2 regions of the Azospira inquinata genome follow, and region 1 is predicted to be linked to the other one. Evidence: riboswitches for the same ligand, from Rfam matches in the RefSeq annotation. Region 1 holds a riboswitch; the other holds the start of a gene.

Region 1 (14,739 bases):
TATTGATTAAGGCGAGATCAAATAAAAGAATAATGCCTTTCTTGAGAGCGTTATTTGCTCCGCTATGGGCTTATAGTTGTTTTAAATATATTAAATTGGCTGCTAATGAGAAAGGGGTCCCGGCTCCTTCATTAATAGGAATTCTTGCGGTTTTCTATTTTATATTGCAATCCCTTTGGCGTTTGCCTAACCCCTATTGGCTTGCCTCAATGTTGAGTTTTGTACCGCTCATCCCGATGAATGCGGCGGCGTTAGAAATTAATAAAAAAATTGAGGCAATAGGCTCTGAAAATTCAAAAATTACCCTATGGAATTGGGTTGCTCTTGTTGGTGGCGGTGCGCTGCTTGTATTTGCCATAATTGGGAGTTTCCTCCCTGACGCTTGATGCTAAATATTGGGAAATGGGGGATAGACCAATAGCTGCACAATCAATTCTTATAAAAAAATCGGCTCCGGCATCAACTCAACGCCGAATTTCTCCCCCACATCGGCCTGCACCGCTGCCATGAGGGCGGCCACCTGGGCGCCGGTGGCGCCGCCCCGGTTCACCAGCACCAGGGCCTGTTTCTCGTACATGGCGGCGGGGCCCAGGGCTCGGCCTTTCCAGCCAGATTGTTCAATGAGCCAGCCGGCGGCCAGTTTGACCCGGCCATCGGGCTGGGGATAGTGGGGCAGGTGGGGATGGGTGGTTACCAGGCTGGCGGCCACTGGCCCCGGCACCACCGGATTCTGGAAAAAGCTGCCCGCGTTGGGCAGGGTGGCCGGGTCCGGCAGCTTGCGCTGGCGCACGGCGATCACCGCGTCGGAAATGTCCCGGGCGCTGGGTTGGGTGAGGCCCCGGGCCTCCAGTTCCTTGGCCAGATCGGCGTAGCGGGTGAGGGGCTGCCAGGCCTTGGGCAGGCGGAAGGTGACGGCGGTGATGACGTGGCTGCCGTCCAGGTGCCAGCCTTCCTGTTTGAAGCGGCTGTCCCGATAGGCGAAGCGACAGGCTTCCCGGTCCAGGGTGAAATCTTCCCCCGTGGCCATGTCGCGGGCTTCCAGGCGATAAAACCGGTCTCCCGCTTCCAGGCCGTAGGCGCCGATGTTCTGGATGGGGGCGGAGCCCACGGTGCCTGGGATGAGGGAGAGATTTTCCAGGCCGGGCCAGCCCTGGGCCAGGGTCCAACGCACAAAGTCGTGCCAGCTTTCCCCGGCCCCGGCCCGCACGTACCAGGCGTCGTCGTCCTCCGCCACCAGGGCCTTGCCCGGGATGGCCATGCGCAGCACCAGACCATCCACGTCCCCGGTGAGGACCAGATTGCTGCCCCCGCCCAGAACGAAGCGGCGGCGCCGGGCTAGGTCCGGATGGACGGCCAGCTGGCCTAGCTCGTCTGGGTGGGTGACGGTGGCGAGAAAGGCGGCCCGGGCGGGCAGGGCCAGGGTGTTGAGGGGGGCGAGATCGGCGTCCGCCTGGACAAAGGGGGGCAGCATGATGGGCGTAGGCGTGGGAGGTAAGGAAGGGACGGAAAGGGGCGGCGGGTAGTGCCTGTGGTGGCAGGGGGGCCGGGTCAGGCCTTTTTCCCCCGGCGGCCCTTGGGCTGGGTCCAATAGGAAAATTCTTCGGCGTGGAGGTCGATGTCCAGATCCAGCACCAGCTGCTGCATCCGGGCCTGCACCTCGGCCACCGCCTGGTTGTAGATGCTCGGGCCGATTTCCGCCAGCAGGTAATCCAGCAGGGCCCGGGCCCCCAGGTGGCCCAGGGGCTCCTCGGCGTTTTCCCGGAAATAGCGTTGCAGGGAGGCGATGGCGGCCTCCTGGGCCGCTGGGGCAAGCTGGATGGTCATGGGGAGGGATTCCGGCGGGCGGGTTCCGAAGGGGGCGCCTATTCTACCCCGCCCGCTTCCGGGGCCAGGGGCCGCTCCCCCAGGGGAAAGCAGCGGTCATAGACCCAGTTGAACAGGTAGGCATAGACCGTGTAGGTGAGGGCCAGACCCAGATCGGCCACCAGGGCGGCGAACCAGGAGAGGCCCGTCCAGGCGGCGATGATGGGCAGGGTGAGGCAGGCTAGGCCGCCCTCAAAGGCCAGGGCATAGACGGCCCGGGCCCGCCAGCCCCGCAGGTCGGCCCGCAGGCCGAAATAATGGGCCTGGACCCAATCCACGGCGCTGGCGAAAGCGGTGTTCCACAGGGCCGCCACCCCGGCCAGAATGGCCAGCAGCACCAGGGAGCTGGTGCCCTGCTGGCCGCTGGCCCAGGAAAACAGGGGTGTCACCAGGGCCAGGCCGAGCACCTCAAACAGGGCTACCTGACGCAGACGGTCGGCAAGGGAACGGATGGGAACGGACATGGGTAGGGGCAAATTCGGTAGGGAGCCATTATAGGGGCCCGGGGCGGGGATCGGGCCGGAATTGGGCTGGAATCGGCGTGGTCCGGCGGCAGTTGGCTGAAGTGGCTGAAGGGGGCGGGCCCTCCTCGGGGCCGCCGCCGGTTTCCCCCGGGGATGCTGGCCGAGGGCCTACAGCCCCCGGGCCCAGGCGGGGCGCAGGGGGGCTTCCTGGGGCTGGGCGATGGCGGCGCGGAGCTGGGCCAGGAGTCGCTCCTTGTCCGTGGGCAGGTTGCCTTTGAGCACCAGCCAGTTGGAGGCGTGGTCGCTGCGGAAGACGGTGCGCTTCAGTTCCAGGGCGCCGATCAGGGCTTCCATTTCCCGGAACAGGCCCACCGGGTCCAGGGGCGTCCATTCCGGAAAAGCGGCCCGGAACCGGGCTTCCCCCAGGGGAAAGCTGACTACCAGGGTGGCCAGGAATTCAGGCTGGGTGGCGTTGGCCAGCCGGGCCGAGGCGGCGGCGTGCTGGGCCGAATAGACGGCGCCCCCCAGGCCGTTGAGGAGCATGACGGAGCGGCTGATGCCCGCCTCCCCCAGCTTATCCAGGGCGGCCCGGGTGGAATCGAAACTTTCCCCCTTGTGCACCCGGGCTAGCACCGTGTCGTCCCCGGATTCGGCCCCCACGTAGGCCAGACTCAGGCCGGCGGCCCGTAGCTCGGTGAGTTCGGCCACGGATTTGCGGGCCAGGTTGCGGGGCAGGCAGTAGCTGGAGACCCGGCGCACCCCGGGCAGGTGTTCCCGGATGGCGGCGAGCACGGCCAGCAGGCGCCGGGTGGGCAGCACCAGGGCGTCTCCATCCGCCAGGAAGACCCGCTTCACCTGGTCCCCGTACCCGGCCCCGGCCCGGCGAATGGACTCCAGGGTTTCCCCCTCGTCCCGGGCGCGAAAGCGCTTCTGGGGGGCGGTGTACATGTCGCAGTAGGTGCACTGGTTCCAGGAGCAGCCGTTGGTGAGGGGCAGAATCAGGGACTGGGCTTCGCTGGGGGGCCGGTACACGGGCTCCACGTAGCGGATGGGAAAGGCGTGGTCGTCCATAGGGATTGGGAGTAGGAGGTGGAAAAGGGAGCCGGGGCGCCTAGGCCCCATTCCCGTCGGTGGAAAGGGTTGGGTGGCCTGGGCGGGGTCCGAAAAAAGGCCTGGGAAGGGGCGTCCTGCTTGAATCTACCGAAAAGCCACCGGCTCAGGCAAGGGGCGGGAGGGGGAGCGGAGGGGGCGGCGGCTCAGGCCCAGCCAACAAGGCGATTCACTAGGTGGCCTTGAAGAACAAGGACTGGCGCCACTCTCCAACCGGGTGGTGCGGCAAAGCCCGCTGCTTAATCCCCTGGAGCCTGGTGGCCCCGGGAAGCCCTAGTCGTCGGCCTTGAAGCGGATGACCCGCTTGGCGCCGGCCTTGGGAGCCAATTTCAGCCATTGCTCCCACTGTTGGCCGTCAAAGCTGGCCTTCACCCGGTAGCGGCCCGCCTTGGCCACATCCACCTGGGCCAGGGGGCCGCAGTCCCCGTTGGCCGCTTCCTTATCCCCCAGGGGATCGTCCACCTTGGTGGCCACCCCGGAAAGGTAGTGGCCGTCCCGGGCGACGAAGAGCAGGGTGAGGGCGTGTTTGGGCGTGGCGGCCAGCATCTGGGCCGACTCGTCCTGGCCGATGCCGCCGCACACCAGTTGCAGTCCGGCGGGGGCGTCAGCGGCCCAGAGAGGCAGGGCGGCGCCGCACAACAGGGCCACGGGCAGGGTGCGGCGGAGGTGGAAAACCAGGGCAGGGGGGCAAAGGGGCATGACGGATTCCTCCAAAAATGGGCGGTGATTCCGGCGGCAAGGGTAAAATCGCCCGCCAATGATAACCCCACTTTTTCCCGGCGCCGCCCTGCTGGTGCCCCATCCGGACAGCGCCCCGGCCCCCCTCTCCCTGATCCAGGTGACCCTGGGCCGGGGGCCCGGCGGGGCCTTGGTGCTGGATTACCGGCTCCAGGGGGACCTGGAGGCCCTGCGCCTGCCCAGCGCCGCCCACCCGGCACCGGCGGATCGGCTCTGGGCCCACACCTGCTGCGAGGTGTTTCTGCGCCGTAGGGGTGGCCTTGCTGCCAGCGCTCCGGCGGAACCAACGCTCCGCCCCGCCGCCGACCCCCGGCTGCCGCCCCCGGCCCTGCCCTACCGGGAATTCAATTTTTCCCCCTCCGGCCAATGGGCCTCCTACGGTTTTGCCGCCTACCGGCTGCGGGACCCGGAGGCGCCCCTGCCGCCCCCGCCCCAGCTGGAGATAAGCCGGGGCCCCGGGGAACTGGCCCTCCGGGCCACCCTGGAAGGGGGGGCCCTGCTCCCTGGGCCCGGCGTCCTGCAAGTGGCCCTGGCCACGGTGGTAGAGCGGCAAGACGGTAGTCTGGCCTACTGGGCCCTGGCCCACGGGGCAGGCCAGCCGGACTTTCACGGGGAAAAGGGCTTTGTTCTGGCCCTGCCCCCGGATTTTTGACGGAATTTCTTGGAATCACTGCCATGACCGTGCTTTTCGGCCTCGACCGCCTGCTGCAAGACCCGGCCCTGCGGCGCCCCCTGGCGGGGCGGCGGGTGGCCTTGCTGGCCCACCCCGCTTCCCTGACCCGGGACCTGACCCATTCCCTGGATGCCCTGGGGGCCCTGCCCGACCTGAACCTTACCGCTGCCTTCGGCCCCCAGCACGGGCTGCGGGGGGATAAGCAGGACAATATGGTGGAATCCCCGGATTACCGGGACCCCCGCCTGGGCATTCCCGTGTTCAGCCTCTACGGGGAAACCCGGCGGCCCACCCCGGCCATGATGGATACCTTTGACGTGCTGCTGGTGGATTTGCAGGACCTGGGCTGTCGCATCTACACCTTTATCACCACCCTGCGCTATGTGCTGGAAGCCGCTGCCGCCCACGGTAAGAGCGTCTGGGTGCTGGACCGGCCCAATCCGGTGGGCCGCCCGGTGGAAGGCAATCTCCTGGTGCCGGGCTGGGAAAGCTTTGTGGGGGCCGCGCCCCTGCCCATGCGCCACGGCCTCACCATGGGGGAACTGGCCCGCTGGTTTATCGCCACCCTGAACCTGGACGTGGATTGCCAGGTGGTGACCATGACCGGCTGGCGGCCGGAGGCCGGGCCGGGTTACGGCTGGCCCCAGGGGGAACGGACCTGGATCAATCCCAGCCCCAACGCCCCCAATCTGTGGATGGCCCGGGCCTACCCGGGCACGGTGATGTTGGAAGGCACCACCCTCTCCGAAGGCCGGGGCACCACCCGGCCCCTGGAATTGTTCGGCGCCCCGGACCTGGATGCCCGGGCCCTGCTGGGAGAAATGACCGCCCTGGCTCCGGCCTGGCTGCAAGGCTGCGTCCTGCGGGACTGCTGGTTCGAGCCCACCTTCCACAAGCATGTGGGCCAGCTCTGCCACGGGGTGCAGATCCACACCGAAGATCCGGCCCATTACCACCACGCCGCCTTCCGCCCCTGGCGCCTGCAAGCCCTGGCCTTCAAGGCCCTGCGCCGCTTGCAGCCCGATTACCCCCTGTGGCGGGACTTCCCCTACGAATACGAGCGGGACCGGCTGGCCATCGACCTGATCAACGGAGGTCCCCTGCTGCGCCAATGGGTGGATGATCCCCAGGCCCAGCCCGGGGACCTGGAGCGGGCCGTGGCTCCGGATGAAGCCGCCTGGGCCCAAGCCCGGCGCCCCTTCCTGCTCTACTGAGGCCGTCCCATGGCCTTCCTGCCCTTCCCCCACCTCACCTGTCCCCTGGATGGCGTCCCCCTGGTGCGTCAGGGCCCCAGCTGGCGCTGCCCGGACGGTCACTGCTTCGACGTGGCCGCCCAGGGCTACGTGAATCTCCTGCCCGTGCAGCTCAAGCGCTCCCGGGACCCGGGGGACAGCAAGGCCATGGTGGCCGCCCGGCGCCGCTTTCTCAATAGCGGCGCCTATCAGCCCCTGGCGGACGGGGTGGCCCGGGCCCTACTGGCGGACCTGCCCGCCGGCGGGCTGCCCACCTGCCTGGATGGGGGCTGCGGCGAAGGCTACTATCTGCGGCGCCTGGCCGCCCTGGCCGGGGAGCGGCCCCTGGCCGTACTGGGTCTGGATATTTCCAAATGGGCGGTGCAGGCGGCGGCCAAACAGGCCCCCGGGGCCACCTGGGTGGTAGGCAGCAACGCCCGCCTGCCTGTGCCGGACGCCAGCGTGGATCGGCTGCTATGCCTCTTCGGCTTTCCTGTCTACGGGGAATTCGCCCGGGTGTTACGTCCGGAGGGCCAGCTCCTCATGCTGGACCCGGGGCCGGACCATCTGCGAGAGCTGCGGGAAGTCATCTACCCCCGCCTAAAGCCGGAAAAACCCGCTACCCCCCTGCCCCCGGGCTTTCGCCTCCTGGGCCGGGAAACCTTCACCTATGCCCTGGAAGTGGACGGCCAGCCCCAGATCGCCGACCTCCTGGCCATGACCCCCCACCTGCACCGGGCCACCCCGGAAGGCCGGGCCCGCGCCGCCGCCCTGGACCACATCAGCCTGACGGTGGACGTGGTTTTGCAACGGCTGGGGCGGGCGGACTAAAGCCTCTGGATCAGGGCGATTGCCGGGGCTGGGGCACGGCGAGGGAGTCAACGTAAAAGGCCGGAACGGTTGCCCGTTCCGGCCTTTTTATTGCCCGAAGCTTGGTGTCTTAAGCCTGCAAGCCCGTAGCTTCGTCCATGCCCAGCATCAGGTTCATGCACTGGATGGCGGCGCCGGAGGCACCTTTGCCCAGGTTGTCGAAGCGGGAGGCCAGGAGGATTTGGTCCTGGTGGCCGAAGACAAAAATTTCCGCCCGGTTGGTGCCGTTGCAGGCGGTGGCGGGGAGGAAGCCCTTGTCCAGCACGGGGGCCGTATCCAGGGGCATGACCCGGACGAAGGTTTCGCCCCGGTAGTATTCGCTCAGATAGGCGTGCACGTCCGACGGGGTGAGGGCCTTGGGTAGCACCCGGGGCAGGAGGGGCACGGCCACCACCATGCCCTGGGCGAAATTGCCCACGATGGGGGTGAACAGGGGCTTGTGGGCTAGGCCGGTGATGGCCTGCATTTCCGGCAGGTGCTTGTGGCCCAGGCCCAGGGCGTAGAACCGGGGGCTGCGCATGGCGTCGGGCACCGGGCCGTCTCCGTAGCTTTCATAGTCGGCGATCATGTCCTTGCCGCCACCGCTGTAGCCGGTGATGGAATAGGTGCTGGCCGGGTAGTCCCGGGGCACCAGGCCCCCCGCCACCAGGGGCGCCATCAGCATAATGAAGCCGCTGGCGTGGCAGCCGGGCACGGCCACCTTCTGGGCCGTTTTGATCCGGTCCCGCTGGCTGCCGTTCAGCTCGGGCAGGCCGTAGACCCAGTCCGGATGGGTGCGGTGGGCGGTGGAGGCGTCGAGAAAGCGGGTGCGGGTGTTGCCCGGGGCCAGCAGAGCCACGGATTCCCGGGAGGCGGCGTCCGGCAGACAGAGGAAGACCAGATCCGCGTTATTGATGTACTCGGCCTTGACCGCCGGGTCCTTGCGCTGGGCTTCCGGGATGGTCAGGATTTCCACCTCGGGGCGGATGGACAGACGTTCGTCGATCTTGAGCCCGGTGGTGCCGTGACGGCCGTCGATGAATACCTTGAAAGTCATGGGCGTAGGGGGTTAGGAGCAAAGCCCTATTGTAAGGGTTGTGGGGCCTCGGGGCGGGGCCAATTTTCCCGGCGGGCCCGGGGAGCGGTGCCGAAAAGGCCGGGCGGCGGCGGGAAGACCACCGCTTCAGGCGGCCCAAAGCTAGGCGCTCCCGAGGGAAGTCGGCGCTCCCCGGCATTAAGGGGCTGAGCCTTCCCCTGGCGGCGGGAAGCCCCCGCCGGGCCCGCCCCCCTTGCCCGGAAGCCCAAGCCCTGCTTTACTGGGGCCCCTATCCCCCGCCGCCTCCGCCATGGATCTCACCACCCCTGCCCTGCTCTTCCCCGCCATTTCCCTCCTGCTCCTGGCCTACACCAACCGCTTCCTTACCCTGGCCCAGGTTATCCGCCAGCTCCACGCCTCGGTGGAACGGGAAAGCCGCCTGGTGCAGCGCCAAATCCCCGGCCTCAAGCGGCGCATCATGCTCATCCAGTACATGCAGAGCTTTGGCGTCCTGAGCTTCCTCCTCTGCGCCCTCTCCATGTTCGCCCTGTACGTCCATGAAACCACCCTGGGCAAACTCCTCTTCGGCATCAGCATCCTCGCCCTGGCCGTCTCCCTGGTCCTCTCCCTCATGGAAGTGCTGATTTCCACCAACGCCCTGGCGGTGGTGGTGGAGGATGTGGAGGAACGGGGGAAGGCGGCGGAAAAGGACGCCGAGGGGGCGTAATCCGGGGGCTGTCCTATACCGGCTGAACCCCGCCCATGGGGCGTTTGGGGCTGTGGGGTGGCGATGTCGGTGTGACCCCCTAGGGCACAAGGCCTTTGGGGGCCGATGGCAGGGCTTCTTCTTGAAAGCATCGGGATAAAAAAAGGGCGGCTAGTTGCCGCCCTTTGGTCCTTTGGGGTGCTGGCCCGAATAGGCCCAGCTTGGCTTACAGCAACGGCGCCAGCCAGTACTTGGCTTCTTCCAGGCTGTGGCCGGTGCGTTGGGCCCAGTCTTCCAGTTGGTCCTGGCCGATTTTCTGCATGGCGAAGTACTGGGATTCCGGGTGGGAGAGGTAGAAGCCGGAGACGGAGGCGGCGGGGGACATGGCGAAGCTTTCCGTGAGGTGCATGTCCGCGTTGGCCGGGGCGTCCAGGAGCCGGAACAGGCCGCCCTTGGCGGTGTGATCCGGGCAGGCCGGGTAGCCGGGGGCGGGGCGGATGCCCTGGTAGGTTTCCTTGATCAGGTCTTCGTTGCTACTGGCTTCCTCTGGGGCGTAGCCCCAGTATTCCCGCCGTACCCGCTCATGGAGCCATTCGGCGCAGGCTTCGGCGAGCCGGTCGGCCAGGGACTTGAGCAGGATGGACTGGTAGTCGTCGTGGGCCGCTTCAAATTCCGCCAGCTTGGCCTCGATGCCCAGGCCGGCGGTGACGGCAAAGGCCCCGGCGTAGTCCGCCACGCCGCTGTCCTTCGGGGCGACGAAGTCGGCCAGGCAGAGATTGGCCTTGTCCGCCGGGCGCTTGTGCTGCTGGCGCAGGCCGTGCCAGGTAAAGCTGGGGGTGGTCCGGCTTTCGTCTGGGTAGAAGTGGAGGTCGTCCCCTTCTCGGTTGGCGGGCCAGAGGCCGAAGACGGCCTTGGCGGTGAGCCATTTTTCCGCCACGATCCGGGCCAGCATGGCCTGGGCGTCCCGGTACACGCCCCGGGCGGTTTCCCCCACCACGGCGTCGTCCAGAATGGCCGGGAAGCGGCCCGCCAGATCCCAGGTCTGGAAGAAGGGGCCCCAGTCGATGTAATCCGCCAGAGTGGAGAGGGGCACCTCGCCCAGCACATGGAGGCCGGGGGCCTTGGGCACGGGGGGCTGATAGTGGCCCCAGTCGATGGGGTAGGCGTTGGCCCGGGCTTCCGCCAGGGTGACCAGGGGGCTGCCCTTTTTCCCCGCGTGCTGCTCCCGGATGTGCTCGTAATCCGCCGCCACTTCCGCCACGTAGTCGTCCCGCTGAACCTGGGAAAGGAGGCGGGTCACCACCCCCACGGCCCGGGAGGCGTCGGGCACGTAGACCACGGGGCCCTCATAGTTGGTGGCGATTTTGATGGCGGTGTGGGCCCGGCTGGTGGTGGCGCCGCCGATGAGCAGGGGCACCCCGCTGGCGGCCCAGCCCTGGCGCTGCATTTCGTCTGCCACGTGGGCCATTTCTTCCAGGGACGGCGTAATCAGGCCGGAGAGGCCGATGGCCTGGGCGCCGTGCTCCTTGGCGGCGTGGAGAATCTTGTCGCAGGGCACCATGACCCCCAGATCCACCACTTCATAGCCGTTGCAGCCCAGCACCACGCCCACGATGTTTTTGCCGATGTCGTGCACGTCCCCCTTCACCGTGGCGATGACGATCTTGCCCTTGGAACCGGCGCCGGTGCGGGCCTTTTCCTCTTCGATGTAGGGAATCAGGTGGGCCACGGCCTGTTTCATGACCCGGGCGGATTTCACCACCTGGGGCAGGAACATTTTGCCCGCGCCAAAGAGATCCCCCACCGTGTTCATGCCGTTCATCAGGGGGCCTTCAATGACCGACAGGGGCGGCTTGCCCTGGGCGGCGAAGGTGGCCCGTACCTCTTCCGTATCCGCCACCACGAAGTCCGTGATGCCCTTTACCAGGGCGTGTTCCAGGCGCTTATCCACGGGCAGCTGGCGCCAGCTCAGGTCCGGCCCCGTGTCCTTGGCCGCCCCTTCCTTCACGGTCTGGGCGAATTCCACCAGGGCTTCCCCGGCGGCCGGATGGCGGTTGAGGACCACGTCCTCCACCTTGCGGCGCAATTCCGGGTCCAGATCGTCGTACACCCCCAGCATGCCCGCATTGACGATGCCCATGGTCATGCCGGCCTGAATGGCGTGGTAGAGGAAGACGGTGTGGATGGCTTCCCGCACCGGGTTGTTGCCCCGGAAGGAGAAGGAGACGTTGGAAACCCCGCCGGACACTCCGGCGTGGGGCAGATGTTGGCGAATCCAGCGGGTGGCTTCGATGAAATCCACCGCGTAATTGTCGTGTTCCGGAATGCCCGTGGCGATGGCGAACACGTTGGGGTCAAAAATGATGTCTTCCGCCGGGAAGCCCGCCCCTCCTTCCGCTTCCGGGGCGGTGAGGAGCCGGTAGGCCCGTTCGCAGATGGTGGTCTTGCGGGCGTAGGTGTCCGCCTGGCCCTGCTCGTCAAAGGCCATGACAATCACCGCCGCCCCGTAGCGCCGGGCCAGCCGGGCCTGGTGCAAGAACTTGGCCTCCCCTTCCTTCATGGAAATGGAATTGACGATGCCCTTGCCCTGGATGCACTTCAGGCCCGCCTCGATCACCTCCCACTTGGAGGAGTCCAGCATGATGGGCACCCGGGCAATATCCGGTTCGGAAGCCACCAGCTTGAGGAACTTGTCCATGGCGGCCAGGGAATCCAGCATGGCTTCATCCATGTTGATGTCGATGACCTGGGCGCCGTTTTCCACCTGCTGGCGGGCCACCGCCAGGGCGTCGTCGAAACGGCCTTCCAGGATCATGCGGGCGAAGGCCTTGGAGCCGGTGACGTTGGTCCGTTCCCCCACATTCACAAAGAGGCTGTCCGGCCCTACGTTAAAGGGCTCCAGCCCGGAAAGGCGCAGGGCCGGGGCGGGCTGGGCGGGCACCCGGGGCGCCTGCCCGGCCAGGGCCTGGGCCACGGCCCGGATGTGGTCCGGAGACGTGCCGCAGCAGCCCCCGGCGATGTTGATGAGCCCGGAGCGGCCCCATTCGGCCAGGGCTTCCGCCAGCATTTCCGGGGTTTCGTCATAGCCGCCGAAGGCGTTGGGCAGGCCCGCGTTGGGGTGGGCGGAAACAAAGCAATCGCAGACCCGGGACAGTTCGGCCACGTACTGGCGCAGTTCCCCGGCCCCCAGGGCGCAGTTGAGGCCGAAGGAGAGGGGCTGGATGTGGCGCAGGGAATTCCAGAAGGCTTCCGCCGTCTGGCCCGACAGGGTGCGCCCGGAGGCGTCCGTGATGGTGCCGGAGATCATCACCGGCAGACGCTGACCCAGCTGGTCGAAAAAGCGCTCGATGGCGAACAGGGCGGCCTTGGCGTTCAGGGTGTCGAATACGGTTTCCACCAGGAGCAGATCCGCCCCCCCGTCCACCAGGCCCTGGATGGATTCGGTGTAATTGGCTACCAGGGCGTCAAAGCTCACATTGCGGTAGCTGGGGTCATTCACGTCCGGGGAAATGGAGGCGGTGCGGCTGGTGGGGCCCAGCACCCCGGCGACGAAGCGGGGCTTGGCCGGATTGGCGGCGGTGAAATGGTCGCAGACTTCCCGGGCCAGCCGGGCCCCCTCAAAATTCAGCTCATAGACCAGTTCGGTGAGGTTGTAATCCGCCTGGGACACCGCCGTGGCGTTGAAGGTGTTGGTCTCGATAATGTCCGCACCCGCCTCCAGATAGGCGGCGTGGATGCCCCGGATAATCTGGGGCTGGGTGAGGAGCAGCAGATCGTTGTTGCCCTTCAGATCGTGGGGGTGATCCCGGAAGCGCTCGCCCCGGTAATCGGCCTCGCCCAGGCCATGGCGCTGGATCATGGTGCCCATGGCCCCGTCCAGGATGAGGATGCGCTGTTTTAGGAGAGCGGTGATTTCGGTGCTGCGATCGGGCTGCATGGTGTCCTCGGCGGATCAGCCGGCGGGCGCCCGAAAAGACGAACGGCGCCACAAACCGGACTAGGGTTCGTGAGCGCCGTTGTTCGATGCCGAGCCTGGCCCCGATATTCCCTGGGTCGCAACGCTCCTCGGCAGGGGGCGAATTTTACGGGTTGCGGCCCTTTCTGCCAAGGCACGCCGTCTCGGCGGCGCTCCAATAAGCCAGACGCCTAGCCTAGCAAAGGCCTTGATCCGGCGGGGAAAAATCTGGGGCGGAGCGGTGGGAAGGGGCCTGGGGAAAAGGCGGGGCAGTGGCGGCGGGCTTCGGCGCCCCACACCATGATGGTCCTCGTCCTCGTCCTCGCCAGAGCCAGAGCCAGAGCCAGAGCCAGAGCCAGAGCCAGAGCCAGAGCCAGAGCCAGAGCCAGCCAGCCAGCCAGCCAGCCAGCCAGCCAGCCAGCCAGCCAGCCAGCCAGCCCAGCCCAGCCAGCCCAGCCACGGCACGGCACGGAGCGATTCGACCGACCAACCGACCCGTCAGAACCGTTCGACCCGCGTAAGGGCCAAGGAGCCCGCCGTTTTCCCCCAAGGCCACTCCCCGGCCCATGCCTTGGGAGGTTTCGCCACCCCCGGCTTCTCCCCCGGGGGCGCTACAATTCCCGCCTCTTCCCCTTTCCCCTTTTTGCCATGAGTTCCTCTTCCCGCTCCCGCCGCGCCGAAACGGAAATCCGGGAGGCCGTGGGCCTGCATCAGGCCGGTCGTCTGGAAGAGGCAGCCCGCCTGTTCCGCCGCTGGCTGCCCTTTCAGCCGGCCCATCCCCTGCTGCTCACTGGCCTGGGTACTCTGGAATTGCAGCGGGGCAATCTGGCGGAAGGGATAACCCTGCTGACCCGCTCCCTGGCGGTCCAGCCCGCCCAGCCCCGGGTGGCCAGTCACCTGGGGGTGGCCCTGGCCCGCCAGGGGCGTTGGGCCGAGGCCCGGGAGGCCCTGCTCCGGGCTCTTCGACTCCAGCCCGGGGATGGGGATGCCCGGGTCCATCTGGCCCAGGTCTGCCAGGAACTGGGGCTGGGGGAAGAAGCGCTGGCTGCCTGGGGCGAGGCCCTCAAGCTGCGGCCCGGGGAGCCGGAACTACTGGGTAACCGGGGCGCCCTGCATCTGGCCATGGGGCGGCCCGGGGCGGCTCTGGCGGATTTTGACGGGGTGCTGGCCCGGGTGCCGGATTCGGGCCTGGCCTGCCAGCATCGGGCCAAGGCCCTGGAACTGCTGGGACGCCTGGACGAAGCTCTGGCTGCCGCCGAGCGGGCCGTGGCCCTGCTGCCCGGTTCCGGGGCGGCCTACAAAGCCCGGGGCGACGTGCATCTGGCCCGGGAGGACCATGGGGCGGCCATCCAGGACTACGAGAAGGCCCTGGCCCTGGGCCCGGACCTGCCCACGGGGCGCTGGGCTAAATCCCTGCTGCAACTGCTGGTGGGGGATTTTTCCGGGGGCTGGCGGGATTATGAGGCCCGCTGGCAGTGCCCCCAGTTTCTCGAGCCCCGGCGCGCCTATTCCCAGCCCCTCTGGCTCGGGGCCGAGCCCCTGGCCGGGCAGCGGCTCCTGGTCTGGGCCGAGCAGGGCTATGGGGACTGGCTCCAGTTCTCTCGCCTGATTCAGCCCCTTTTGGGTCAGGCCGCAGCGGTGATCCTGGAGGTGCCCGACGCCCTCCTGCCCCTGGCCCGGGCCTGGTCCTGGGGGGAGGGCCCGGCGCCCCAACTGGTGGCCAAGGGGGACCCCCTGCCCCCCTTCGACTGCCACCTGCCCCTCCTCAGCCTGCCCCTGGCCCTGGGCCTCACCGTGGACACGGTGCCCCCGCCCCTGGCTGGGGCTACCGTTCCCCCAGCGGTTGCTGCCTCCTGGGCCCGCCGCTTGGGGGGCCGGGCAACGGACGGCACCCCGGCCCGGCCCCGCATCGGTCTGGTGGTGAGCGGTTCCCCCCAACACGGCAACGATGCCCGGCGCAGCCTGCCCCTGGCTCAACTGGCGCCCCTGCTGGACCTGCCCGTGGAGTGGTACCTGCTCCAGCCCGAGCTGCGGGAAACAGACCGGGCCTGGCTGGAGGAAAAGGGTTGGCGGCGGGGAGAGGACACCCCCCCGGGAGCCCCGGTGCACGGGG
Region 2 (14,739 bases), 230 kb from region 1:
GCTGATCGGTACCCTGGGGCCCATGCTGACCATTTTCTTCAGCTGGTGGCTGCTCAAGGAACCCATGTCTGGGGCCCAATTGCTGGGGGCCGGGCTGGTGCTGGTGGGGGTATTACTGGTGAGCCGCCCCAAGTCTGCCTGAGGGGGCCTATGGCTTTGGCGCGATGGACAAGGGGCGGGGGCCTCGGCTACCCTTTTGTCATCACATCGGGAAGCTTCCGCCATGGCCCTCTCTGCCGCCCCCATCACCCCGTTCTGGCAGCGCCTGCCCCGCTTCTTTCTCTTCCCCCTGGCGCCCCGGACCCTGGGCTATCTGCTCTTTCTCGCCGCCTGCTGCGGGGCGGGCCTGGTCCTGCCCATGATCAAGCCCCTCAAATTGCTGATTACGGCGGTGGCCTGCCTCGGCGCCTGGCTGGCCCTGACCCGCTACGCCTACGGGGTGCTGGAGGAGACGGCCCGGGGGCACCTGACGCCGGAGGATTACGACCGGACCGATACCTCCCATCGCAATTCCCTACCCTACAAGCAATTCGCCGTGTTTTTTGTCATGGGCCTGGCCCTGGGGCTGTGCTCCCTGGCGGGTCGCTTTGCCGCGTTTGTCGCCCAGGGGGTGGTGAATCTGTCCATGCCCGCCAGCATCATGGTGCTGACCCTGACCGGCAGCATGGGGGCCGCCCTTAGCCCCGCCGGCCTGTGGCGGGTGATTCGGAGCATCGGCCTGCCCTATCTGGGCCTTTGCGCCTTCCTCTTCCTCCTCTCCCTGGGGGGACCGGAACTGCTCAAGCTGGTGGCGCCCCGGCTGCCCCTCTGGGCCATGGTGCCCGCCATCAATTTCATCCTCATGTATTTCACCCTCATCATGTTCAACCTGATGGGCTACGTGCTGTACCAATACCACGGAGACCTGGGTCTGGCCGCCGAGGGGGATGAGGGGCTGGCCGGGCCGGAAGGGGAGCGGGCGGCGGACCCGGGGGAGCGGATCGCCGCCCTTATTTCCGCCGGGCAGGTGGATCAGGCCCTGGATGTGGCCTATGAGGCCCAGCGTCTGGCCCCCGGGGATTTCCGGGCCCAGGACCGGTACCTGAAACTGCTGCTTCTAGGCCATAAGACGGAGCGTTTCTTGAGCCACGCCCGGTCCGTGCTGCCCGTGTATCTAGCCCGGGGCCAGCTGGCGGAAGCTTGGGCCCTATGGCGCCGCTGCCGCCAGCTGGACGCCGCCTGGGAGACGCCCGAGGCAACGGTGCTGGGCCTGGCCCAGGCCGCCGCCCGGGGCCGGGATTTTCGGGGGGCCCTGGAGGTGATGAAGGGTTTTGATCGCCGCAATCCGGGCCACGGGGACATTCCCGCCGTCTATCTGCTCAGCGCCCAAATCCTCTGCGAGCAGTTCCACCAGGACCCCATGGCCGGGCGCATTCTGGAAACCCTGAAAGCCCGCTACCCGGACCATCCCCTGCGGGCCGAGGCGGAACGCTATCTGGCCACCCTGGCCCGTCTGGCCCAGGCCTGAGGGGCGCCCCTCCCCCGGCTAGCGCAGCAGCTGGGTGGCCAGCCGGGCTTCTTCCGTTTCGGGAAAATTCTGGCGCAGGGTTTCCAGACCCCGGCGGAAGGCTTCCTGATTGCCCTGACGGGCGTGGTGCCGGGCCAGGACCATGAGCAGGGGAGCGATCTGGGCATGGTCCGGGTTGCGGGCCTGCAAGGCCCGGATCAGGCGTTCCCCGTCTTCCCCGTAACCGGCCAGAATCAGGCGCCGGGCCAGGGTGGCCAGGCCGTCCGGGGTAAAACGCACACAGGGTCGGGCCAGGCTCATGTACTCCAGCAGCACCTCCCGCACCCGGGCCTCCCGGGCCCCGTCCCCCGCGGGCAGGGCAAACACCCGGGCGGCGGCCCGATGGTAGTGATCGTCCGCCGGGTGGAGTTTGGCCAGCTGGTAATAGGGATTCACCACCGTCTCGTCTTCCGGATAGCGGCGGGAAAGGCGGCGCAGGGCCTCCACCCCTTCATCCACCTTGAGTTCCCGAATCAGGATTTGAATGCGGGCCAGGCTGGCGGCGGGCTCCGCCTCCCCTGGCGCGGGCGTCAGCGTAGCCCCCGGATCGGGTAGGGCCTGGTGGGGATGGCGCCAGCGGAACCAGGCGGCCAGCAGGGCGCCGGCGACAAAGCCTCCCATGTGGGCCACGTAATTGATGGGGCTTTCCGGGTGGGCCCAGAGCTGGTAGGCCTCGTTGGCCAGCCATAGGGGCAGGGCCAGGATGGCGGGGGCGACGCAGAAGTCGAAGTAGAAAACGATCCAGTAAAAAAAGCGGATGGGCCGGGCGCCGAAGAGCACCACAAACATGGCCATGACCCCCGCAATGGCCCCGGAAGCGCCGATGCTGCCGGTGCTGCGCTGGCCGTGGAGAGCCAGATCCAGTCCGGCGGCCCCCAGTCCGGCGAGCAGGTAATAGAGCAGGTAGCGCCGGCTTCCCAGGGCCTCTTCCACCAGATAGCCGGTAATGAAGAGGATCACCATATTGCCCACCAGATGGCTTTCGTCCCCGTGGAGGAACATGTGGCTGAACCAGGTGATGGGGCGGGGATCGGTGGGGGTGAAGGCGTAGCGGCTGGTGACGGCCCGATTGCGGAGATCTTCGTAATGGCGGCGGGCGGTCTGCCACTGGGGATAGAGGGGGGAGTGGGGGGTAATGACCTGACCCCGATGCAGGCGAAGCTGGAATTCCCCGTCGTTTTCCATGGCGGCCAGCACCAGGGGCCACCGGTCATGGGCGTAGGCCTGGCGTAGGCGGCGGGCTTTTTCTCCGCCTTGCTCGGAAAGATAGTTCAGGTAGGCGGGCAGTTCCGCCTCCCGCAGCACGGACTTGCCGTAGTAATCCAGGGCCTGCTCCTGGACCTTGTCCCCCGGGATCTGCCAGAAAAAGTAGATCAGGGTGCACAGCACCATGATGGCCAGGGTGACCAGGGGAGGATGGCGCCAATCCGGGCGCCGAGGCAGGGGGACGAGCAGCATGACGGCATTATGTCGTGCTTCCCTGTCCAGGGGAACGGTCCCGGGCCGAAAGGCCCGGGAAAGACTGGGAAAAGGCTTAGGAAAGGCCCAGCCGGCGGCAGATTTCCAGGATCAGGCCGGACTGGTTCATGCTGTAAAAATGCAGGCCCGGGGCGCCTCCGTCCAGCAGGCGCTGGCACAGGGCGGTGACCGCATCTAGGCCGAATTCCCGGATGGAATCCCCATCATCCCCGAAGGATTCGAATTTACGCCGCATCCAGCGGGGAATTTCGGCGCCGCAGGCGTCGGAGAAGCGGGCCAGTTTGGAAAAACTGGCGATAGGCATGATGCCGGGAAACACGGGAATATCCGCCCCGGCGGCCCGGGCCTCGTCCACAAAGCGGAAATAGGCGTCCCCATTGTAGAAATACTGGGTGATGGCGATGTCCGCCCCGGCCTGGACCTTGCCCACATAGGCTTGCAGGTCGGCGGCCGGGCTGGGGGCCTGGGGATGCCATTCCGGGTAGGCGGCCACGGCCAGACGGAACCAGTCGCCGGTTTCCTGGCGGATGAATTCCACCAGTTCGTTGGCGTAGCGGAATTCTCCGGACTGGGCCATGCCGGACGGCAGGTCGCCGCGCAGGGCCACCAGATGGCGGATACCGGCGGCCCGGTAGTCGTCCAGGATGGCCCGGATGGAATCCCGGGAAGAGCCGATACAGGAAAGATGGGGGGCGGCGACCCGTCCTTCGCTAGCGATTTCCTTGACCACGGCAGCGGTACGCTCCCGGGTGGAGCCGCCCGCCCCGTAGGTGACGGAGAAAAAGGCGGGTTGGGCCGCCGCCAGCTGCTGGCGCACGGCCCGCAGCTTATCCACGCCCTCGCTGGTCTGGGGCGGGAAAAATTCGATGGAAATTTCCGGGGTCATGGGGGCTCCTGGAAAAAGGCGGAAGCGGCGCCGAGCAAAGAAGAGCGCGGCTTCCGCCGGAATGGGGGGCACTGGGTCGGCCTCCGGGGGGAGGCCGATCCAGTGCGGGTCTTAGTAGCGGTAGTTTTCCGCCTTGTAGGGGCCTTCCACGGGGACGCCAATGTAGGCGGCCTGTTCCGCGGTCAGGGTGGTCAGGTGGGCGCCGATTTTTTCCAGGTGCAGGCGGGCCACCATTTCATCCAGGTGCTTGGGCAGCACATACACCCCCACCGGGTACTGGGCGGTCTTGGTGAACAGCTCGATCTGGGCCAGGGTCTGGTTGGCGAAGGAGTTGCTCATGACGAAGCTGGGGTGGCCGGTGGCGCAGCCCAGATTCACCAGACGGCCTTCGGCCAGGAGAATGATGCGCTTGCCGTCGGGGAAAATGACGTGATCCACCTGGGGCTTGATGTTTTCCCATTGGTACTGGCGCAGGCTGGCTACCTGGATTTCGGAATCAAAGTGGCCGATGTTGCAGACAATGGCGTTGTTCTTCATGGCCGCCATGTGGTCGTGGGTGATGACCCCCACATTGCCCGTGGTGGTGACGAAAATGTCCCCCAGGGGCGCGGCTTCTTCCATGGTGACCACCCGGTAGCCTTCCATGGCGGCTTGCAGGGCGCAGATGGGGTCCACTTCCGTGACCCACACGGTGGCGCCCAGGCCGCGCAGGGATTGGGCGCAGCCCTTACCCACGTCGCCGTAACCCAGCACCACGCCGATCTTGCCCGCCACCATTACGTCCGTGGCCCGCTTGATGCCGTCCACCAGGGATTCCCGGCAGCCGTAGAGGTTGTCGAACTTGGACTTGGTTACCGAGTCATTGACGTTGATGGCGGGAATCTTCAGTTCGCCCCGGGCGTGCATTTGGTAGAGCCGGTGCACCCCAGTGGTGGTTTCTTCGGTGACGCCCTTGATATGGGCCAGATGGGTGGAATACCAGGTGGGATCGGTCTTCAGCTTGGCCTTGATGGCGGCGAACAGCACGGTGGCTTCTTCGCTGTCCGGATGATCCAGCACGGACAGATCTTTTTCCGCCCGGGCGCCCAGGTGCAGCAGCAGGGTGGCGTCACCCCCATCGTCCAGGATCATGTTGCTGAACACGGGGGCACCGTTGGCTTCCGGCCATTCAAAAATGCGGTGGGTGTAGTTCCAGTAATCTTCCAGGGATTCGCCCTTGACGGCGAAAACGGACACCCCGTCCTGGGCGATGGCGGCGGCGGCGTGATCCTGGGTGGAGAAAATATTGCAGGAGGCCCAGCGCACTTCCGCCCCCAGGGCGGTCAGGGTCTCGATGAGCACTGCCGTCTGGATGGTCATGTGCAGGGAGCCCGTAATGCGGGCGCCCTTCAGAGGCTGGGCGGTGGCGAATTTTTCCCGGATGGCCATGAGGCCGGGCATTTCGGTTTCCGCAATGCGGATTTCTTTGCGGCCCCAGGGGGCCAGATTCAGGTCGGCGACGACGTATTCGTGGGAGAGTTGGGCGGTCACAGTGTGGCTCCTTCGTCGGAAGCCGGACAAACGGGAAGCAGGGGACCGGGAGATAAGGAACTCACGCGGACTCACGCTGCACCCCGCGCCGGCAGGGTTGAACAGGTGAGCGCCGTTGTTACAACCAGGGCGACTGCCCGTGGCCAGGAACTCCGAGCCTGGGATCAATAATCTCGCAGCGCTCCTCGGAGGACGGCCATTATAACTTGGCTCTTCTGGCTTGGGGGAGAAGTGCAAGTTACAATCTAATACAAAAGTAATATGAAGTAATATGCCGTTGTCCGATAAAATATCGCCAACAGTAGTGATCCTGGTGACAGGGAAGTTGACCAACTGGCGGCCAGCCTCCCGGCGCAGATCCGGGACCGCGATAAAAAACATAGCGCCAGAGTGGGGCCCCGGCCCCTTTTGTCCTTCAGCCTTACGGAGTTCCCCATGTCGGTCGCCAAACGTCTCATTCTGCTGGTTTGTACTTCCCTCATTGCCCTGGCCATACTCGGCTGGGTGGCCCTGGATACGGCGGGTCGCCTGGACGGGCGCCTCAATGAAATTAACGAATCGGTCATGCCCAGCGTCATTGGCACGGACGGGGCGGCGGCCCAGTTGTTTGAAAGCCGTTCCCTGGTGCTGACCCATATCCTGGTCACTGACACCACCCGCAAGGCGGCCGTCATGGCATCCATCCAGGAAGCCCGCAAGTCTTTCCTGGATAAGGTGGGGCGCCAGCGTCCCCTGGATGACCAGGACCGGGCCCTGTTGCAGGAAGCCAATACCCAGGTGAGCCGTTATTTCGCCCTGGTGGACCAGGCCCTGGCCCTGTCCAATGACGGTAAAAACGAGGCGGCCCGGGAGATGATTCTGAGCCATGGGGCCCAGATCAAGGCCATGATGCAGGCGGTCAATAACCTGCTGGCCTATGAGGCTTCCCTGACCGGGAAAGTGGCCCAGGCTTCGGCGGCGGATTACCACAACAGCATTATTCTGCTGCTCGGGGTTATCGGTCTGGCGGCGGCATTTTCCATTGTCATGGGGGTCATGACCTACCGTCGGGTGGAAGGGCCCCTGGTGGCCGTGGAACGGCTGGTGGAAGAGGTGGAAAGCGAGCTGGATTTCACCCGCCGGGTGCCGGTCACGGGTAAGGACGAAATTTCCGCTATGGCGGCGGCCTTCAACCGGTTGCTGGACCGGATGCAGCAAAGCCTGTCCGACATTACCAAGCACGCCTCCGAAGTGTCCGACGCCGCCGCCCAGATGGCTACGGCGGCCCAGCAGGTGTCCGTCAGTTCCTCCCAGCAAAGCGATGCGGCGGCCAGCATGGCGGCCACGGTGGAAGAAATGACCGTGAGCGTCACCCACGTGGCGGACCGGGCCGGGGAAACCAACCAGCTGGCCGTGCGTTCCGGCCAGGTGGCTACCGAAGGGGCGGAGGTGATCGGCCATACGGTGGAAGACATCAACGGCATCGCCCAGGTGGTGCGCAGCGCCGCCGAACACATCGATCTGCTGGATCAGGACAGCGCCAAGGTGAATACGGTGGTGGCGGTGATTCGGGAAGTGGCGGATCAGACCAATCTCCTGGCTCTGAATGCGGCCATCGAGGCGGCTCGGGCCGGGGAAGCGGGCCGGGGCTTTGCCGTGGTGGCTGACGAGGTGCGCAAGCTGGCGGAACGCACCGCCTCTTCCACCCAGGAAATCGCCTCCACCATCGGTTCCATGCAGACCAGCGCCAAGAGCGCCGCCGAAGGCATGCGGGCGGCGGTGGATCAGGTGGAAAGCGGCGTGGCCCGTACCGCCCAGGCCAGCGACTCGATCCGGGAAATCAGCCAGGTGTCCCAGGACACGGAAGCCCGGGTGGGGGAAATCAGCGAAGCCATTCGGGAACAAAGCGTGGCCAGCACCAGCATTGCCCAGCAGGTGGAACGGATCGCCCAGATGACGGAAGAAAACAGCGCCGCGGCGGCCGCCACGGCGGACACGGCCCGGCATCTGGACGAACTGGCTGGCGCCATGCGTCAGGTGGTGGGCCAGTACCGGGTGTGAGGCAGGCCGCCCGGGGCGGCCCAATCGCTGCAATGAAGGGGCCATTCGGCCCCTTTTCTTTTCTGCCCGGAGAGGGAAGAAAGACGGGCTTCTTACTTTTGCCGGGCGGGAGAGCCAAGCTGGAAGCCATTCTTGCGGCGGGGTGAAGGGAAATTGGCTTCCCGCGGCCCTGGGCGGCCGGATGCCCTATGCGGAAGGTTCGGCGGTAGGTTACCCGGAAGTCCGATAGGCCGGCGGTCTTAGCCCTTGGCCTTGGACAAATCTTCCCGGATCTGGCGCTTGTTGATTTTGCCCACGCTGGTGCGGGCCAGGGTTTTGACGAAGCTCACCTGGATCAGCACCCCGTAGCGGGTGACGCCTTGCACTTCCGCTGCGTGGGCGGCGAAGTTGCGGATGGTGTGGGCGGTGATTTTGCCTTCCCATTCCGGCTTTAACACCACCAGGGCCAGGGGCCGTTCCCCCCACTTGTCGTCCCGCACCCCCACCACGGCCACTTCATGGACCGCCGGGTGTTGGCCCACGATGTCTTCCAGTTGCAGGGAGGAGGTCCATTCCCCGCCGGTTTTGATCACGTCCTTGATCCGGTCCGTGATTTGCAGCCAGCCCTGGGCGTCCATAAAACCGATGTCGGCGGTGTGCAGGTAGCCCCCTTCCCACAACTCCTCCGAGGCTTCCGGAGCGTGGAGGTAGCCCTGGGTGAGCCAGGGGGAGCGCACCACCACTTCCCCCGTGGTCTGGCCGTCCCGGGGCAGTTCCCCCATGTTGGGGTCGGTCAGGCGCAAATCCACCAGGGGCAGGGTGAGGCCGGTCTTGGCCCGGTACACCGCCTGCTCCTCCGCCGGGGCATCCACCAGGTCGCTGGGGAGGTGGGCGATGGTGAGGATGGGGCAGGTTTCCGACATGCCGTAGCCGGTAAAGAGGTCCATGCCCCGGGCCAGGGCCGTACAGGCGAGGGCCTGGGCCAAGGCGGAGCCGCCGATCATCACCTTCCAGCCGGACAGGTCCGTGTCCTTGGCGTGGGGATGGTTGAGGATCATGTGCAGCACCGTGGGGACGCAGTGGGAAAAGCTCACCTTTTCCTCCCGGCGCAGCTTGAGGAGCATGTCCGCCTGGTAGCGGCCCGGATAGACCTGTTTCAGGCCCAGCATGGTGGCCACGTAGGGCAGGCCCCAGGCATGCACGTGGAACATGGGGGTGATGGGCATGTACACGTCGTCCCGGTGCAGGCGCCCCTGGCGGGCGGCGGTGCCCAGGGCGGTGGCCGCGGAAAGGCTGTGCAACACCAGCTGGCGATGGCTGAAATAGACCCCCTTGGGCAAGCCCGTGGTGCCGGTGGTGTAGAAGGTGGTGGCCTTGGCGTTTTCGTCAAAGTCAGGGAAATCGTAGTCCGGGGAAGACTGGGCCAGCAGGGTTTCGTAATCCGTGGCGAAGGGCAGGTCCAGGCCCGCCTTGCTTTCCCCGGCCTGATCTCCGTGGATCAGTACCAGGGTCTTCACCGTTTCCAGCTTGTCCGCAAAGGCGGCCAGGAGGGGCAGGAATTCGCTATTGACCAGAAGCACGTCGGCCCGGGCGTGGTTCAGGGTGTACAGGAGCTGGTCCTGAGTGAGGCGCACATTCACCGTTTGCAGCACCGCCCCCATCATGGGCACGGCAAAAAAACATTCCAAATAGCGGTGGCTGTCCCAGTCCATGATGGCCACCGTCTTGCCCGCTTCCACCCCCAGCCCGGCCAGACCGTTGGCCAGCCGGCCGATGCGCTGTTCCAGATCCCGGTAGGTGTGGCGCACCTTGTCCCGGTAAACGATTTCCTGATCCGGATGCTGGGTCAGGGCCGAGTGGAGCAGGTGCTTGATGAGCAGGGGAAAGGCATAGGCGGAAGGCGTGGCGGCGACGAGTTGGACCGGCATATTGTTGTTTGACCTTTGCAAAAGAACAGGCGGGGCTTGGGGCCCGGTGGCGGCCGCCGGGTGGGCGGATACAAAAACGCCCAGCGGGTGGCTGGGCGTCTGAGCTACGACAAAAGCAGTATGGCGCAGGCGCGCCCCGGATTATAGGCCCGCGTCGGCCCGCAGGGCAGCCGCCTTGTCCGTGGCTTCCCAGGTGAATTCCGGCTCTTCCCGACCGAAGTGGCCGTAGGCGGCGGTTTTGGCGTAGATGGGGCGGAGCAGGTCCAGGGTTTGGATAATGCCCTTGGGACGCAGGTCGAAGTGACGGCCCACCAGTTCCACAATTTTTTCATCGGCGATCTTGCCCGTGCCGAAGGTATTCACCATCAGGGAAACGGGCTTGGCCACGCCGATGGCATAGGCTACCTGGACTTCGCACTTGTCCGCCAGACCGGCGGCCACGATGTTCTTGGCCACATAGCGGCCCGCGTAGGCGGCGGAGCGGTCCACCTTGGAAGGATCCTTGCCGGAAAAAGCGCCGCCGCCGTGGTGGGCGGCACCGCCGTAGGTGTCCACAATGATCTTGCGCCCGGTGAGGCCGCAGTCCCCGTGGGGACCGCCCACTACGAACCGGCCGGTGGGGTTGATCAGGTAGCGGGTGTTGCCGTTGAGCAATTCCGGGGGCAGCACGGGCTTGATGATTTCTTCTACCACCGCTTCGGTAATCTGGGCGTGGGAGACTTCCGGGCTGTGCTGGGTGGAAACCACCACGGTGTCGATGGCCACCGGCTTACCGTCCACGTATTTCACCGTGAGCTGGCTCTTGGCGTCGGGACGCAGCCAGGGCAGGCGACCATCCTTGCGCACCTCGGCCTGACGCTGCATGATGCGGTGGGCGTAGTAGATGGGCAGGGGCATGAGGGACGGGGTTTCGTTGCAGGCATAGCCGAACATCAGCCCCTGGTCGCCGGCACCCTGGTCCAGATCCAGGCCTTCCCCTTCATTCACCCCCTGGGCGATGTCCGGGGATTGCTTGTTGATGGCCACCAGAATGGCGCAGGACTTGTAGTCGAAGCCGATTTCCGAATCGGTGTAACCAATGCGCCGCACCGCTTCCTGGGCGATGTCCCGGTAATTGATGTTGGCTTTGGTGGTGATTTCCCCGGACATGACCACCAGACCGGTGGATACCAGGGTTTCGCAGGCGACCCGGCCCTTGGGGTCTTCCGCCAGAATGGCGTCCAGCACGGAATCGGAAATCTGGTCAGCGACCTTGTCCGGATGGCCTTCGGAAACGGATTCCGAGGTAAACAGAAACTCTTTTGCCAAGATAAATACTCCTCTCCCCTTTTGTTGTGGTGGATGGCGTTACCGCTCGGGGGGAGGAGCAGGCGACGCTTTAGCAGAATTTTTGATCCGCCCTGCAAGTTGTCCTGATTAACTCGGCGGCGCGATAATTCTAATTTTTCACCCGCCCCGGGTCAAACCAGGGCGACCTGGTACTGAGACACTCCCTTGGCCGCTCTGTTCCGTATCCTTTCCCTTCTGCCCCTTTCCTGGCTTCACGCCCTGGGGGCCCTGGTGGGCCGCCTGGCCTATCGCCTGTCCCCCGTCTACCGGGCCCATCTGGAAGAAAACCTGGCCCTGGCCTACGCCCCGGAGGCGGCGGCCCGGCTGGTGCCCCAGGCGGTGGCCGAAGCGGGTAAAGGCATGCTGGAATTGCCCAAGGTCTGGCTGCGGCCCCTGGAAGAAGCGGCGGGCCGGGTGGTCCGGGTGACCGGCTGGGAGCTGGTGGAAGCGGCCTGGGCCGAAGGCCGGGGCATTATTTTCCTCACCCCCCACCTGGGCTGCTTCGAGGTGACCGCCCAGTATTACGCCGCCCATTGCCGTCCCGAATCCCCCATTACGGTGCTCTACCGGCCCCCCAAACAGGCCTGGCTGGAACCCCTGATCGTCCAGGGCCGGGCCCGGGATCAGCGGCTGCAACTGGCCCCCGCCGACCTCTCCGGGGTGCGCCACCTGCTCCGCGCCTTAAAGCGCAAGGAAGCGGTGGGCATGCTGCCGGACCAGGCGCCGGGAGCCGGGGAAGGCAAATGGCTGGATTTCTTTGGTCGCCCCGCCTACACCATGACCCTGGCCGCCCGTCTTTCGGAAACCGGCGCCCGGGTGCTGCTGGCCTACGCGGAGCGCCTGCCCGGAGGGCGGGGCTTCCATCTCCATCTTCAGGAAACCCTCCACCCTCTGGAGGGCTCCACGGAAGTTCGGGCGGCCCAGATCAACCAGGAGCTGGAAGGCCTGATTCGCCAATGTCCGAGCCAGTACCTGTGGGGCTATAACCGTTACAAGCGGCCCTCCGGCGCCGAGCCGCCCCCCGCCGGGGCCCTGTCCCCAAGTCCCGCGCCCGCCTCCGGCTGGCATGTGGCGCCGGCGGCCATGGAGACTGGGCGATCCCCTTCCAGGGAGGGCGGGGCCTCCGCCCCGGTGGGGGAGGAGCGGCCATGACCCGGCTGGCCGTGGGCCTGCTCTGGCTCCTCCATTTTCTGCCCCTGGCTTGGCTGCGGGCCCTGGGGGCCGGTTTTGGCCGTCTGCTCTATGTCCTGGGCCGGGAACGGCGCCGGGTGGCCCTCACCAACCTGGGCTTGTGTTTCCCCGAGTTGGCACCCGAGGCGCGGCGCCGCCTGGCCTTGCAGCACTTCATCGCCTTCGGCCAGTCTTTTCTGGACCGGAGCCTGCTCTGGTGGGCCTCGCCAGCGCGTTTGCGCCGCCTGATCCAGTTGGAAGGCCTGGAACATCTGCCTACCGACGGAACGCCGGTGATACTCCTCAGTCCCCATTTTGTCGGCTTGGACGCGGGCTGGACCCGGCTCACCCTGGAAATGCCCATGCTGTCGGTGTACGCCAACCAGAAAAATCTGGTCTTCGACGCCGCTCTCTACGCCGGGCGTATGCGCTTCAACCAGCCCCAGCTTCTTTCCCGCCTGGACGGCCTGCGTAAGGCGGTGAGGGGCCTGGCCTCCGGTCGTCCCTTCTATTACCTGCCGGACCTGGATTTCGGCCCCCGGGATGCCATTTTCGTGCCCTTTTTCGGTACCCCTGCGGCGACCATCACCGGGGTGCCCCGGCTCGCCAAGCTGGCCCATGCCCGGGTGCTGCCCTGCCTGACCCGGATGACCCCCCAGGGCTATCGGGTGACCCTGGAAGCCCCCTGGGAGGACTATCCGGGGCCGGACCTTAATGCCGACACCCGGCGCATGAATGCCTTTATCGAAGCCCGGGTGCGCCAGTGTCCGGCCCAATATTATTGGCTGCATAAGCGCTTCAAGACCCGTCCCCCCGGGGAAGCCCGCTTTTACCCCTAAGTCCCGGGGCAGCGCCCCCTTCGGGCGGGGGTAAGATGGGGGCTTCCTGGTTCTGTCTCCAGTTTCGACCTTTTTCTGCCCATGACCGCCGTTTCCTCTGCTGTCTCCGCCCCTACCCCTTCCTCCCTGAATCTGGCGCCCCTAGCTCCGGACCGGGTGCCCGAGCTTATCGCCCTGGCCCGGGTGGTGTGGCAGGACACCTATTCGGCCCTGATTCCCCAGGCCCAGATCGACCACATGCTGGCGGAGCGCTACCAGCCCCGGGATTTGGCCGCCCAGGCTGGTGCCCCCGGCCCGGGCTGGACCGTGTGCTGGATGACGGCTGGTCTGGAGGATGCCATGGTGGGCTTTGCCTGCCTGGAAACCACGGATACTCCCGGGGAATTCAAGCTGGACAAGCTCTACGTCCATCCCCAGGCCCAGGGCCGGGGTGTGGGCCGGGCCCTGGTGGATTGGGCCGCCGCCACGGCCCGGGAGGCGGGAGGGCAAACCCTGGTGCTGGCGGTAAATAAGGGCAATACCCGGGCCCTGGCGGCCTATCGGGCCTACGGTTTCCGGCAGCGGGCGGCAGTGTGCCGTGACATCGGCCACGGCTTCGTCATGGATGACTTTATAATGGCCAAGCCTTTGCAAACGGCGGCTTGCGCCTAATAACAGCGAATTCCCATCATGAAGCTTAAATTTTCCAAGATGCACGGCCTGGGTAACGACTTTGTCGTGATCGACGGGGTGCGTCAGTCCGTTCATCTGACCCGGGAGCAGATCCGCTTTTTGGCGGATCGCCATTTCGGCGTGGGCTGCGACCAGCTGCTGCTGGTGGAGCCGGCCCGTCAGCCGGGGGTGGATTTCCGCTACCGGATTTTCAACGCCGACGGGGGCGAGGTGGAGCAGTGTGGCAATGGCGCCCGCTGTTTTGTCCGCTTTGTCCATGACCAGGGCCTTACCGCCAAGTCCGAAATCCGGGTGGAAACCCAAGCCGGAGTCATCGGCCCCCGTCTGGAGGCGGACGGTCTGGTGACCGTGGATATGGGCGTCCCGATCTTTGAACCGGCCCGCATTCCCTTTGTCAGCGATACGGATGCCCCGGTCCAGCCCCTTAAGGTGGGGGACCGGACCGTGGAGATCGGCGCCGTGTCCATGGGCAACCCCCACGCCGTGCAGGTGGTGGAGAACGTGGATCGGCATCCGGTGACGGAGGAAGGTCCCCTCATCGAATCCCATCTCCGCTTTCCCCAACGGGTGAACGCGGGCTTTATGGCGGTCCAGGACCGGCATCACATCAAGCTCCGGGTCTATGAGCGGGGCGCCGGGGAAACCCTGGCCTGCGGCACCGGCGCCTGCGCCGCCGTGGTGTCCGGCATCCGCCGGGGCCTTTTGGATTCCCCGGTGCGGGTGAGCACCCGGGGCGGCGAACTTTCCATTGCCTGGGCGGGGGCGGGCACTCCGGTGCTCATGACCGGCCCGGCGGTCACCGTTTTTAGCGGAGAAATCGATCTATGAGCCTGAACAGCGACGAAGTGGCCCAGTACCTGCTGGAGAGCCCGGAGTTTTTCGAAGAACACCCGGACCTGCTGACCCGGTTGGTGCTGCCCCATCCCCACGGTGGCCGGACCATTTCCATTACCGAACGGCAGATGATCGACCTGCGGGAAAAGAACAAGGCCCTGGCGGGCAAGCTGGGGGAACTGATCCAGTTTGGCGAGGATAACGACGCCATCAGCGAAAAAATGCACCGCCTGGCTGTGGGCTTGGTGGCCGCGTCCACCTTCCAGGCGGTGATCCATGTGCTGGATTTCCACCTGGAAGAGGATTTCGCCGTACCCCACGTGGCCCTGCGCCTCTGGGATCAGCCCCAGGGAGTGGGGGAATTGCCCGAATTCGCCGCCGTGTCCGAGGAACTCCAGGTCTTTGCCGAAACCCTTTCCCGGCCCTATTGCGGTACCACCTCCGGCTTCGAGACCTCCACCTGGTTTGGCGAAGCCTCGCCCCAGATCCGCTCCCAGGCCCTGATCG

What was found. Region 1 has a riboswitch for S-adenosylhomocysteine ahead of metH (methionine synthase). Riboswitches for the same ligand answer to the same signal wherever they lie in the genome.
Region 2: another riboswitch for S-adenosylhomocysteine. It lies ahead of ahcY (adenosylhomocysteinase); the one in region 1 lies ahead of metH (methionine synthase).

What each region holds. Positions count from the first base shown of each region.
Region 1 covers NZ_CP064782.1:1,477,762-1,492,500, reverse strand. The annotation lists gene Azoinq_RS06805 (hypothetical protein) at 1-386, shown strand, start outside; gene murB (UDP-N-acetylmuramate dehydrogenase) at 437-1,471, opposite strand; gene Azoinq_RS06795 (DUF2164 domain-containing protein) at 1,549-1,824, opposite strand; gene Azoinq_RS06790 (PACE efflux transporter) at 1,863-2,327, opposite strand; gene Azoinq_RS06785 (radical SAM protein) at 2,496-3,398, opposite strand; gene Azoinq_RS06780 (hypothetical protein) at 3,711-4,136, opposite strand; gene Azoinq_RS06775 (DOMON-like domain-containing protein) at 4,195-4,827, shown strand; gene Azoinq_RS06770 (exo-beta-N-acetylmuramidase NamZ family protein) at 4,851-6,062, shown strand; gene Azoinq_RS06765 (putative RNA methyltransferase) at 6,072-6,911, shown strand; gene argC (N-acetyl-gamma-glutamyl-phosphate reductase) at 7,021-7,986, opposite strand; gene Azoinq_RS06755 (DUF2721 domain-containing protein) at 8,276-8,692, shown strand; gene metH (methionine synthase) at 8,898-12,608, opposite strand; S-adenosyl-L-homocysteine riboswitch at 12,673-12,744, opposite strand; gene Azoinq_RS15080 (tetratricopeptide repeat protein) at 13,275-14,739, shown strand, end outside.
Region 2 covers NZ_CP064782.1:1,249,759-1,264,497, reverse strand. The annotation lists gene Azoinq_RS05715 (DMT family transporter) at 1-142, shown strand, start outside; gene Azoinq_RS05710 (tetratricopeptide repeat protein) at 224-1,507, shown strand; gene Azoinq_RS15070 (rhomboid family intramembrane serine protease) at 1,526-3,004, opposite strand; gene metF (methylenetetrahydrofolate reductase [NAD(P)H]) at 3,081-3,911, opposite strand; gene ahcY (adenosylhomocysteinase) at 4,023-5,441, opposite strand; S-adenosyl-L-homocysteine riboswitch at 5,542-5,634, opposite strand; gene Azoinq_RS05690 (methyl-accepting chemotaxis protein) at 5,877-7,481, shown strand; gene Azoinq_RS05685 (fatty acid--CoA ligase) at 7,721-9,388, opposite strand; gene metK (methionine adenosyltransferase) at 9,530-10,696, opposite strand; gene Azoinq_RS05675 (lysophospholipid acyltransferase family protein) at 10,883-11,869, shown strand; gene Azoinq_RS05670 (LpxL/LpxP family acyltransferase) at 11,866-12,726, shown strand; gene Azoinq_RS05665 (GNAT family N-acetyltransferase) at 12,808-13,377, shown strand; gene dapF (diaminopimelate epimerase) at 13,396-14,226, shown strand; gene Azoinq_RS05655 (DUF484 family protein) at 14,223-14,739, shown strand, end outside.